DNA from 3 places in the Clostridium felsineum DSM 794 genome. Region 3 is predicted to be linked to each of the others. Evidence: predicted binding sites of a transcription regulator. Region 3 holds the regulator's gene; each other region holds the start of a gene.
What was found. Region 3 encodes HrcA, which represses chaperone genes, less so after heat shock. Its sites were predicted from a motif close to TGTTAGCACTCNNNNNNNNNGAGTGCTAACA; they were not measured.
Positions count from the first base shown of each region.

Region 1 (4,227 bases), 1.3 Mb from region 3:
TTCTAAGGAGAGTGCGTTCCACACATTTATTTGAAGCATCCCTGATGATTGCTCAGACCAAATAGGAAAATTACTTTTGTATAATGGAAATTGTTCTTGAAGACCCTTTACTATATTTTGATCTTCAAAATATAGTATTGTTCCATATCCACTTTTAAATGAATTTATTTTTTCTTCTGTAGTACTAAAGCTGTTTTCTGGTACTATTTTTTTAAGAACTTCTTTTGTAATATCCCAAAGTTTATCATGTTTTTGCCCAAATAAAATAACAACTCTTGAACTTTGGGAGTTAAAAGATGATGGTGTTTCTTGAACTAAGAGTTCTATTATTTCTTTTATTCTATCATCAGAAATTGTACTTTCTTTACTTATTCCATAAATACTTCTTCTTTGTTTTACTACTTGATAAAAATCCTTTTCCATCTAAATCACCTCATTTTGATTTTTCTAAACTATTATGTCCTAATACATACATCTTAATCTTATTTATAACTAATATCAAGTAATAATTATTATTGTGTGATATAAAAAAATAGAATGTGGGAAAATAGCCTCCACATTCCATCTTAATCTATCTACTTTATTAAACTTGCTACGTCATTTGCAAATTGCACTGGATCTTCTATAGGAAGTCCCTCTATTAAAAGTGCCTCATTATATAGAAGACTTGCATACTTCTTTAATTTATCTTTGTCATCTGTAAATGCAGTCTTAATAGCATTAAACATTTCATGATTTGTATTCACTTCAAGTATTTTTTCAGCTTTAACATTATTGCTATCTGGCATCATTTTAAGTACTTTTTCCATCTCAATAGACAGCTCTCCATCATTTGAAAGACAAACTGGATGAGTTTTTAATCTACTTGATGCTCTTACTTCTTTAACTTTACCATTTAAAGCTTCTTTCATAAAATCAAATAATTCTTTATTATCTTCTGTTTCTTTTTTACTTTCTTTTTCATCAGCTTCAAAGCCTAAATCCTTACTTGAAACAGATTTAAATTCTTTTTCCTTATACTTCATTAACATTTTAATTGCAAATTCATCTACATCATCTGTGAAGTATAATATTTCATATCCTTTATCTTTAACAACTTCTGTCTGCGGAAGTTTTTCAATTTTATCGTTATTTTCACCTGATGCATAGTAAATATATTTTTGATCTTCTTTCATTCTTGAAACATATTCATCAAGTGTTACAAGTTTTTTCTCTGTTGAAGAATAGAACATAAGTAAGTCTTGAAGTACTTCCTTATTACTTCCAAAATCAGAATAAACACCATATTTCAATTGTCTACCAAAACTTTCGAAGAATTTAATATAATTTTCACGATCATTTTTAGCCATTAATAGCAGTTCATTCTTAATTTTATCTTTTATTTTCTTAGCAATAAACTTAAGCTGTCTGTCATGTTGAAGAAGTTCTCTTGATATATTTAAAGATAAATCTGGAGAATCAACTAGACCTTGAACAAAGCTAAAATAATCTGGAAGTAAATCTCCACATTTTTGCATTATCATTACACCATTTGAATAAAGCTCTAACCCCTTTTCAAATTCTTTTGTGTAAAAGTCATATGGAGCACTTGCAGGAATAAATAAAAGAGTATTATAGCTTACAACACCTTCCACATTAGAATGAATGGTCTTAAGCGGCTTATCATATCCAAAGTGCTTATCTGTATAGAAATTATCATAGTCTTCTTGTTTTAATTCATTTTTATTTTTTCTCCATATTGGAACCATACTATTTAAAGTTTCATCTTCAAAATATTCTTCTGTTTCCTTATCATTGTCAGCTTTAGGTCTTGTCTTTTTAGTCATCATCTTTATTGGATATTTTATGAAATCTGAATACTTTTTAATAAGTTCTCTCAATTTATACTCATCTAAATATTCATCATACTTTTCATCTTCAGTATTTTCCTTCATCTTTAATATAATTTCAGTTCCAGGTGTATCTTTTTCACACGCTTCTATAGTATATCCTTCTACACCTTTTGAATCCCATCTATAAGCTTCATCTGCGTCAATGGAACGACTTATTACAGTAACATCTGCTGCTACCATAAAGGCTGAATAAAATCCAACTCCAAATTGACCTATTATATCCACTCCTTCTTTTGCTTCATTTTCGCTTTTAAAAGCAAAAGAACCACTTTTAGCAATAGTACCAAGATTGTTTTCTAATTCTTCTTTTGTCATTCCTATTCCTGTATCAGTAATTGTTAGAGTTTTATTATCTTTATCTGCTGCAATTCTTATGTAAAAATCATCTTTATTGAAAGTAATATTTGTGTCAACAAGCGAACGATAGTAACACTTATCAATAGCATCACTTGCATTTGATATAAGTTCTCTTAAAAATATCTCTTTATTTGTATAGATTGAGTTAATCATTAAATCGAGAAGTCTTTTAGATTCTGCCTTAAATTCTTTTACAGCCATTTTTATCATACCCCTTCACTTGATTTATATTTAAATGTCTAGATAACCAAACAAAATGCATTGTATGGTTATTGAATTATTTTACTTTGCCTTTTGTTAGCACTCTACATCATTGAGTGCTAATTTTATTTTAGCAATTATTGAGATTTTGTCAATACATTTTCCCTTATTTAACAAAAAAGTTATAAACATTTTCTTACATTAAGGGTGCAAAAATTCTTAATACAACACGCCACAAAGTACTATACCATTTAACCTTTTTTATGTCCTCTCTTGTAACCTCATAACTACTTTTTAATGTATTAATAAAATCTTTTTTTATATCATAAACACTTTGGGTCTTGTATAACCATACACCACACTCAAAATGAAGATATAAGCTCCTAAAATCCATGTTTATACTTCCAACTACACCATACTCATCATCTGAAACATATGTTTTTGAATGTATAAAGCCTGGAATATACTCATAAATTTTCACTCCGCTTTCAATAAGTATTTTGTAATACGATTTGGTAACAGCATTAACGATTTTCTTATCTGGAATACGTGGTGTGATAATTCTTACATCCACTCCTCCTTTTGCTGCTGAAGTCAATGCCATTACCAGTTCATTGCCTATTACCAAATATGGTGTTGTAATATAAACATACCTATTTGCCTTATTTATTAAGTTCATATATATAATTTCTGATACAGTTTCGTTGTCTAATGGGCTATCTGCAAAGGGCTGAACATAACCTTTTATAACTGTGTTATGCTTTTTTATTTCTGTTTTAAAATCATAAAAGTTTTCATCTATTCCCCTTAAAAAATTCCACATTGATAAAAACATAGCAGTAAAATTCCAAACTGCCTCGCCTTCAACCATAATAACAGTATCTTTCCAATATCCATACTTTTGACGTTTGTTTATATATTCATCTGCTAAATTTATACCGCCTGTAAAACCAACTATACCATCAATTACTGCAATTTTTCTATGATCACGATTATTAAACTTAAAGGATACTATTGGAAGTACAGGATTAAAGACGCAGCACTTAATGCCTATCTTCTCGAGAGTTTTGTGGTATCCATTGGGCAGCGTAAACAAACATCCCACATCATCATATATAACTCTAACCTCTACTCCCTCCTTTACTTTTCTGGTCAATATTTCAAGAACACTATCCCACATAACACCCCTACCTATAATAAAATACTCAAGAAATATATATTTTTTTGCTTTGCTAAGCTCTTCTTTTATTTTTTTAAAGGCCTCTTCCCCTGTAGAAAAATATTCAGTACTACTATTTTTATATGGAGGAAACAGTGAATAATTTTGAATATATCGTGATTGACTAGCCGCAGCTTCACTCTCAAGCCTTATATCCTTTAATACTTCTTCTTTCTTTACTACTGCAAATCTTAGCTTATCTATTATAACTGTCATTTTTCTCTTAGTTCTTCTACTTAATTTACTTCCTCCAAAAAACAAATAAAATAGACCTCCAAAAAGAGGAAAAAGAACTATAGGTACAATCCATACAATCTTATATGCTGGATTTGTATTTTTATATAATATATACAAAACCGCTACAATACTTAAGACAATATTAATTGCATAAAAGAAAATAAAGTATTGATTGAACTTTATTATCACAAAGGTTAAAACAAACAACTGCAAAAATGCAGAAATAAGTATAAACGTAACTCTATGAAATATGAATTTTAAAAAAAATTTCAATTGCTTTTCTCCCTATAATTATAAATATTTTTTTAATCAATCCTAGTA
Region 1 covers NZ_CP096980.1:590,420-594,646, reverse strand. The annotation lists gene CLFE_RS02835 (nitroreductase family protein) at 1-423, opposite strand, end outside; gene htpG (molecular chaperone HtpG) at 576-2,450, opposite strand; gene cls (cardiolipin synthase) at 2,647-4,179, opposite strand.
Region 1: a site for HrcA is predicted at 2,545-2,575, ahead of htpG (molecular chaperone HtpG). Genes of this name have one in related genera too.

Region 2 (4,227 bases), 520 kb from region 3:
AGGAATAAGAATTTTAAAACAAGATCCATTTGAAATGCTTTTATCATTTATAATTTCGGCAAATAATAGAATACCAATGATAAAGAAATGTATAAATAACATAAGTGAGAGGGCAGGGAAGAAGCTTCAATATAAAGGTGAGACATATTATGCCTTTCCTACAGTAGATGAGCTTCATGACTTTACTGAGAAGGATTTTGAAGAATGTACGGCAGGATTTAGGGCTAAGTATTTAAAAGATACAGTAGACAGGATATATAATGGAGAGTTTAATTTACACTATATAAAAAGTTTGGATGATGATAAATGTCATGAGGAACTTAAAAAAATTATGGGAGTTGGACCCAAGGTTGCTGATTGTATAATGCTTTTTTCAATGCAAAAGTACTCAGCATTCCCTGTAGATACCTGGGTAAAGAAGGCTATGATGAGTCTTTATGTTGCACCGGATGTATCTTTGAAAAAAATAAGAGACTTTGGAAGAGAAAAATTTGGAGATTTATCAGGTTTTGCACAGCAGTATTTATTTTATTATGCAAGAGAAAATAATTTGAAGTTATAAGAGATATAATCAATAGCAGAATGTGTTTTTACTAAGGGAGGGATGGGTTTTGATAAGAAACTTATATAATAAGCTAAAAAAGTATAGATTGCATATATTAGGAGTGATTTTGCTTGCATTTCTAATATATGTTGGATATGTATATTATTCTAAGTATTTTTATATATTAAAAAGTCCGCAAAAAGTAAAAGCTTTTATTCTTTCTTATGGAAAGTTTAGCTTTTTAGCATTTTTTGTTTTACAGTTTTTCCAAGTAGTCGCATTTTTTATACCTGGTGAAATAATTCAGATTGCAGGTGGATATATATATGGAACAATGCTTGGAACACTGATATCTGTGTTAGGAATAACAGCAGGAAGTGCAGCGGCTTTTTATATCTCCAACAAATTGGGCAGACCTTTTGTAAAAAAAATATCAGGAAAAAATAATATAAGTTTCTTTGAAAAACTAATTAAAAATGGTGAAATAAAGTATGTAATAACACTTATTTATCTAGTGCCAGGTCTTCCTAAGGATATTTTAGCATATGTATGTGGAATAACTGAGGTAAAAGGTAGAGATTTTATACTTTATTCTACAATAGGAAGACTACCAGGCATATTTGTTTCTGCCTATTTTGGAAATACAATAACTAAGGGTAATATAAAGATGATGATTATAATAGCTGTTATTGCAGTTGTTTTATTTGGTATAGGTGTTATTAAAGGAAAATACATATTAAATCAAATATCTAATATAAAGTCTAAAAAATGAGAATAATCTTAGAATTTCTTTGATTTGTATAGCTTCATTAATATGCCTCCTAGTATAAAACATAATATTAATATTAATATAGAGCAGTGAAGAAAAAATTCTTCAGGCAATATTAATATTACAGGATCATCTGCTGGGTCAAAGAGCCAATAATTATTGTTGAAAAACAGTTCATGGAACTTTATAAAGACATTAGAAAAACCATTTAAGGATAGTATACCAATGATAATAGGAATAATAAAAAGCATAAGTGAGCTGATTTTAAGGTAAAGTTTTTTTCTTTTTTTAAAGCACAGTATAATTCCAACTAGAATTGGTAAAAATATAGAAAAAGCTGCCATATTAACTTTTTTTATAAGGTTTTCTACATCCATAAAATGAATTTGACCATGAGAAGAAGAAGGCAAATTTGGTAGATTAAAGGTTTTTTTAGGGGTAGCTCCATTTATATAAGAAATCATATAGTTATAGTCTTCTTTAACTTTAGAATCGTTTAACACAATCTTTTTCCCAGTGTAGCTCTCTACAGTACTGTTAAAATTAGATGTTATATTTAATGCCTTTATATCATAGTAATAAAGATATTTAAAGTTTATGGTTAAGTTTATTATCATTGAAAATAAGAAAGTAAAAATAAGTATGGATAATATTATTTGTAGAAAGTTAGATAATTTAGACATTTAATCATTCCTTACAATATAAAATTTATTTAATGATTATTTCCTGTATAATAAATATTATACACAAATAGTGATATGTGAAAAAGTAAGAAAAACAATAAAAACAAGAAGTATTTACTTATAATTAAAATATATCTAGCAAATTCAGGCTTATAAGGTAAAATTGATATTTGCTAATATATTCAGTATTATTTATTATAATAATTGTGTTAGCACTCAAGATTAACGAGTGCTAACAAGTTAAAATAAGCTTATACTAAAAGTAAATTAATATAATAAAAAAATTAACATATTTTTAAGGAGGGGTTTAAAAATGAAAATTAGACCACTTGGTGACAGAGTTGTTATTAAGAGATTAGAAGCAGAGGAGACTACTAAAAGCGGTATAGTATTACCTAGCTCAGCTAAAGAAAAGCCTCAAATGGCAGAAGTTGTTGCTGTAGGTCCTGGTGGAGTTGTAGAAGGTAAAGAAGTTCAAATGCAAGTTAAAACAGGAGATAGAGTATTTTTCTCTAAATACAGTGGAACAGAAATAAAGCTTGATAATCAAGAATTGTTAATTTTAAGACAAGACGATATTTTAGGAATAGTAGAAGAATAAGACCACATAAATTGTTAATAATTCAGGGAGGGATTCTAAATGGCAAAGCAAATATTATACGGAGAAGAAGCAAGAAGAGCTATGCAAAAAGGTGTAGATAAGCTTGCAAATACTGTTAAGGTTACTCTTGGACCAAAAGGAAGAAATGTTGTTTTAGATAAAAAATTTGGCTCACCACTTATAACAAATGATGGAGTAAGTATAGCAAAGGAAATAGAACTTGAAGATCCATATGAAAATATGGGAGCACAACTTGTTAAAGAAGTTGCAACAAAAACTAATGATGTAGCAGGAGACGGAACTACTACAGCAACACTTCTTGCACAAGCAATAATAAGAGAAGGATTAAAAAATGTTACAGCTGGAGCTAATCCAATGCTTATAAGAAGCGGAATAAGACTTGCTGTAGAAAAAACAGTTGAAGGACTTAAAGGAATATCAAAAAATGTTAATGGAAAAGAAGATATAGCAAGAGTTGCTTCAATTTCAGCAGCAGATCCTGAAATAGGAAAATTAATAGCAGATGCTATGGAAAAAGTAGGCAACGAAGGTGTTATAACTGTTGAAGAATCAAAATCAATGGGTACAGAGCTTGATGTTGTTGAAGGTATGCAATTTGATAGAGGATATTTAAGTCCATATATGGTAACAGATCAAGAAAAGATGGAAGCTGTACTTGATGATCCATATATATTAATAACAGATAAGAAAATATCAAATATACAAGAAATTCTTCCACTTCTTGAGCAAATAGTTCAACAAGGTAAGAAATTACTTATAATAGCTGATGATGTTGAAGGAGAAGCTTTAGCTACATTAGTTGTTAATAAATTAAGAGGAACATTTAACTGTGTTGCTGTTAAAGCACCAGGTTTTGGTGATAGAAGAAAAGATATGTTAAGAGATATAGCAATTCTTACAGGTGGAGAAGTTATATCTGAAGAACTTGGAAAAGATCTTAAGGATGTAAAAGTTGAGGATCTTGGAAGTGCTGAAAGCATTAAAATATCTAAAGAAAACACTACAGTTGTAAATGGAAGAGGCGACAAGAACGCAATCCACGACAGAGTTGCTCAAATAAGAGGTCAAATAGAAGAAACTACTTCTGATTTTGATAGAGAAAAATTACAAGAAAGATTAGCAAAACTTGCTGGTGGAGTTGCAGTTATAAAAGTTGGAGCTGCTTCAGAAACTGAATTAAAAGAAAGAAAAATGAGAATTGAAGATGCGCTTGCAGCTACAAAAGCAGCTGTTGAAGAAGGTATAATTGCTGGTGGTGGTACTGCATATATTAATGTATTACCAGAAGTAAAAGAATTAACTTCTGAAGACCCAGATATTCAAGTTGGTATAAATATAATAATTAAAGCACTTGAAGAACCAGTAAGACAAATAGCTGCAAATGCAGGACTTGAAGGTTCAGTAATTATAGAGAAAATAATAAAAAGTGATAAAGGCATTGGATTTGATGCATTACATGAAAAATATGTTGATATGTTAAATGTAGGAATTGTTGATCCAACTAAGGTTACAAGATCAGCACTTCAAAATGCTGCATCAGTAGCTTCAACATTCCTTACAACAGAATGTGCAGTAGCAGATATTCCTGAGAAAGAAAAGCCTGAAATGC
Region 2 covers NZ_CP096980.1:1,393,912-1,398,138, forward strand. The annotation lists gene CLFE_RS06520 (DNA-3-methyladenine glycosylase family protein) at 1-562, shown strand, start outside; gene CLFE_RS06525 (TVP38/TMEM64 family protein) at 612-1,316, shown strand; gene CLFE_RS06530 (TIGR01906 family membrane protein) at 1,325-1,996, opposite strand; gene groES (co-chaperone GroES) at 2,310-2,597, shown strand; gene groL (chaperonin GroEL) at 2,637-4,227, shown strand, end outside.
Region 2: a site for HrcA is predicted at 2,204-2,234, ahead of groES (co-chaperone GroES). Genes of this name have one in related genera too.

Region 3 (4,227 bases):
ATTTGCCACTTACAATTTTAACTAGGCTGGGATGATTTTATGGAAAAATTAGGTCTTTATATACACATACCGTTTTGTAAAAGCAAGTGTCTTTATTGTGACTTTCCATCATACACATATATGGAAGATTTGATAATTCCGTACATGGAGGCTTTATCAAAAGAAATAAAAAAAGTAAGTTTAAATAAAACTTTTACAAGTATTTTTATTGGAGGTGGTACTCCAAGTTTTCTATCTATAGAGGCTCTAAATATATTAACTAATGCTTTAGACAAGGTTAAAAAGAGCAGCGATATTGAATTTACAGTAGAGGGTAATCCTAATTCATTTACAAAAGAAAAGTTGATTTCATTTAAAAATATGGGAGTAAATAGACTTAGTATAGGTCTTCAAGCATGTCAGGATAGGCTTTTAAAAAAACTTGGAAGAATACATACGTTAAATGATTTTAAGAATACCTTTAAAGAAGCCAGAGATTTAGGATTTAATAATATTAATGTTGATTTAATGTTTGGAATTCCAAATCAAACCTTACAAGATTTTAAAGGGTCTTTAGAGTTTATAAATTCATTAAAACCAGAACATATATCTAGCTATAGCTTAATAGTGGAAGAGAGTACTCCTTATTATAAAATGAGGGAGAGTGGCAAATTAAAACTTCCAGATGAAGATGAAGAAAGAGATATGTATTCTTTTGCATGTGATTTTTTAAAAGAAAATGGATATAAACAATATGAGATTTCAAATTTTGCTTTAAAGAAAAAAGAATGTAAGCATAATCTTATATATTGGGAACTTGATAATTATATAGGTTGCGGTGTATCAGCTCATTCGTATTTTAATAAGGAGAGGTATAGAAATACAGGTGATGTGAAAAGATATATAGAACAAATTTCAAATGGTGATAGTGTGGTAGAGGAGAGTCATTATAATTCTGTTAAAGAAAATATGGAGGAATTCATGTTTTTAGGACTTAGAAAAACTGAAGGTATATCAGTAACAGAATTTAAAGTGAAATTTGATGTAGATATAAAAACTGTATATGGTGATATCATAAAAAAATACGTAGATGAAAAAATGATAATTTTAGATAATAGGCGTCTATTCCTATCTGAGAGGGGTATTCAAGTATCCAATTCTATAATGTGTGATTTTATTTTGTAGTGATATAAAGAATAATAACGAATAATTCTTAGAAAAATACTATAAAATTAACTTAAATGACATCTAACAAGGAATAAGATAACTTTATCAAAATATAAAAAGTTGACAAAGGTAATGACAGGTGATATTTTATAAACATAGTCATTAGCACTCAAAGAGAGTGAGTGCTAATAAAGAGGTGATAATATGGAAATGGAGGAAAGAAAACTCAAGATTCTTCAGGCTATAATTAATGACTATATAAATAATGGAGAGCCTGTTGGTTCAAGAACTATTGCAAAAAAGTATGATCTAGGAATAAGTTCTGCTACTATAAGAAATGAAATGGCGGACTTAGAGGAAATGGGTTATATTGAACAACTCCATACCTCTTCTGGAAGAAAGCCTTCAGACAAAGGTTATAGATTATATGTTGATAAACTTATGGAAGTACCAAGCATGTCAATAGAAGAAGAAATGCTTATAAAGGCAAAAATATTAGATAGTGCACTTTATGAAATAGATAAAATTGTAAAGCAGGCAATGTCCTTGGTATCTGAAATGACAAAGCTTACATGTGTAGTAAAGTCATTATCAGCTAAAAAAAGTTGTATTAAGTCAATAAACTTAATTAATATAGATTCAAACATGATTCTATGTGTATTCATTACAGATAGTGGTATGATTAAAAATAGTGTTATTAGAGTAAAATCTATTATAGAGAATAGTACGCTTGAGAGAATAACTAATATATTAAATTCTAGACTCAAGGGACTTACTATCGAACAAATAAATCTTGAGGTTATAAGTAATATTAAAAAGGATCTACAAGAATATGACCATATATTTGATTGCATAATTCCAAATCTTTACGATATTTTAAAAGAGGCAGATTCTACTGAGGTTTATAAAGAAGGTACTATGAATATATTCAATTATCCTGAGTTTAAGGATATTGAAAAGGCCAAAGAATTTTTATCAGTTATTGATGATAGAAGAATATTAGATAATTTGTTTAATCCTTCTTATGGAATTACAGTAAACATTGGAAATGAAAATAATATAGAGGAAGCTAAGGAATTTAGTATAGTATCTTCAGTATATAAGTATAATGGAAGACCACTTGGAACTATAGGAATTATAGGACCAACAAGGATACCTTATTCTAAAGTAATCAAAGTCATTATGGAAGTAGTAGACCAGATTAATAATAATTTAAATAAAATGAATAATAGTGAGTAGGTAAGAGGTGAGCTTATGCAAGAAAAAAATAATGAAGATTTGACAATGAAAGAAGAAAATGTATCTAATGAAGAAGAAAATGCTTCAAATGAAGATACAAAAGTAGTGGAAGAAGAATCTTCTGATAAGGAGCTTAAAGATTTGAAGACAGCTAAGGAAAAACTTGATAAAGAAAATCTAAAATTAAAAGATGAAAATGAAAAGCTCAAAAATGAATTAGATACTGTAAAGGATAGACTTTTAAGATTAAGTGCAGAATATGAAAATTATAGAAATAGAACTGCAAAGGAAAAAGAAGGAATTTATACAGATGCTTGTAGCGATGTAATAAATGAAATGCTTCCAACACTTGATAATCTTGAGAGAGCTGCTGCTACAGAGGGTAGTTTAGATGACATAAAAAAAGGTGTCGAGATGGTCGAAAAGCAGTTTAAAAATTCTTTATCAAAATTAGGTATTGAAGAAATACCTGGTGAGGGAGAATTTGATCCTAATTTTCACAATGCAGTTATGCATATAGAAGATGAAAATTATGGAGAAAATGAAATAGTTGAAGTCCTACAAAAAGGATATAAAAGAGGAGATAAAGTTTTAAGACATAGTATGGTTAAAGTTGCCAACTAAATATATAGGAGGGTTTTATAATGTCAAAAGTAATTGGAATTGATTTAGGAACAACAAACTCATGCGTAGCTGTTATGGAAGGTGGAGATCCAGTAGTTATAGCAAACTCAGAAGGTGCAAGAACAACTCCATCCGTTGTATCTTTTCAAAAAAATGGAGAAAGATTAGTTGGACAGGTTGCAAAAAGACAATCTATCACAAATCCAGATAAAACAATAATATCAGTAAAGAGAAAAATGGGAACTTCTGAAAAAGTTGCTATAGATGATAAAAACTATACACCACAAGAAATTTCAGCTATGATTCTTCAAAAATTAAAAGCAGATGCTGAAGCTTATCTTGGAGAAACTGTTACTCAAGCAGTTATAACAGTACCAGCTTACTTTAATGATAGTCAAAGACAGGCAACAAAAGACGCTGGAAAAATTGCAGGACTTGAAGTTCTTAGAATAATAAATGAGCCTACAGCAGCATCACTTGCTTATGGACTTGATAAAATGGATACTAACCAAAAAATATTCGTTTATGATTTAGGTGGAGGTACTTTCGATGTATCAATACTTGAACTTGGAGATGGAGTTTTTGAAGTTAAATCTACAAACGGAAACACTCGTTTAGGTGGAGATGATTTCGACCAAAAGATAATGGATCACATTGCAGAAGAATTCAAAAAAGATAATGGAATTGATTTAAGAAATGATAAGATGGCACTTCAAAGATTAAAAGAAGCTGCTGAAAAAGCAAAAATTGAATTATCATCTTCAACTCAAACCAATATAAATCTTCCATTTATAACAGCTGATGCAACAGGTCCAAAACATATAGATATGAACCTTACAAGAGCAAAATTCAATGAGTTAACAGAGGGACTTGTTAAGGATACTATAGAGCCAATGAAGAAAGCACTTAACGATGCTGGACTTTCAATAAACGATATAGATAAAGTAGTTTTAGTAGGTGGTTCAACAAGAATTCCTGCTGTTCAAGAAGCAGTTAAAAACTACACAGGAAAAGAGCCATCAAAGGGAGTTAACCCTGATGAATGTGTTGCTATTGGTGCAGCTATTCAAGCTGGAGTTTTAACAGGAGATGTAAAAGATGTATTACTTCTTGATGTTACACCATTAACACTTGGAATTGAAACTTTAGGTGGAGTTGCTACTGCTTTAATAGAAAGAAATACAACAATACCAACAAGAAAGAGTCAAGTGTTCTCAA
Region 3 covers NZ_CP096980.1:1,913,803-1,918,029, forward strand. The annotation lists gene hemW (radical SAM family heme chaperone HemW) at 40-1,164, shown strand; gene hrcA (heat-inducible transcriptional repressor HrcA) at 1,351-2,385, shown strand; gene grpE (nucleotide exchange factor GrpE) at 2,401-3,009, shown strand; gene dnaK (molecular chaperone DnaK) at 3,030-4,227, shown strand, end outside.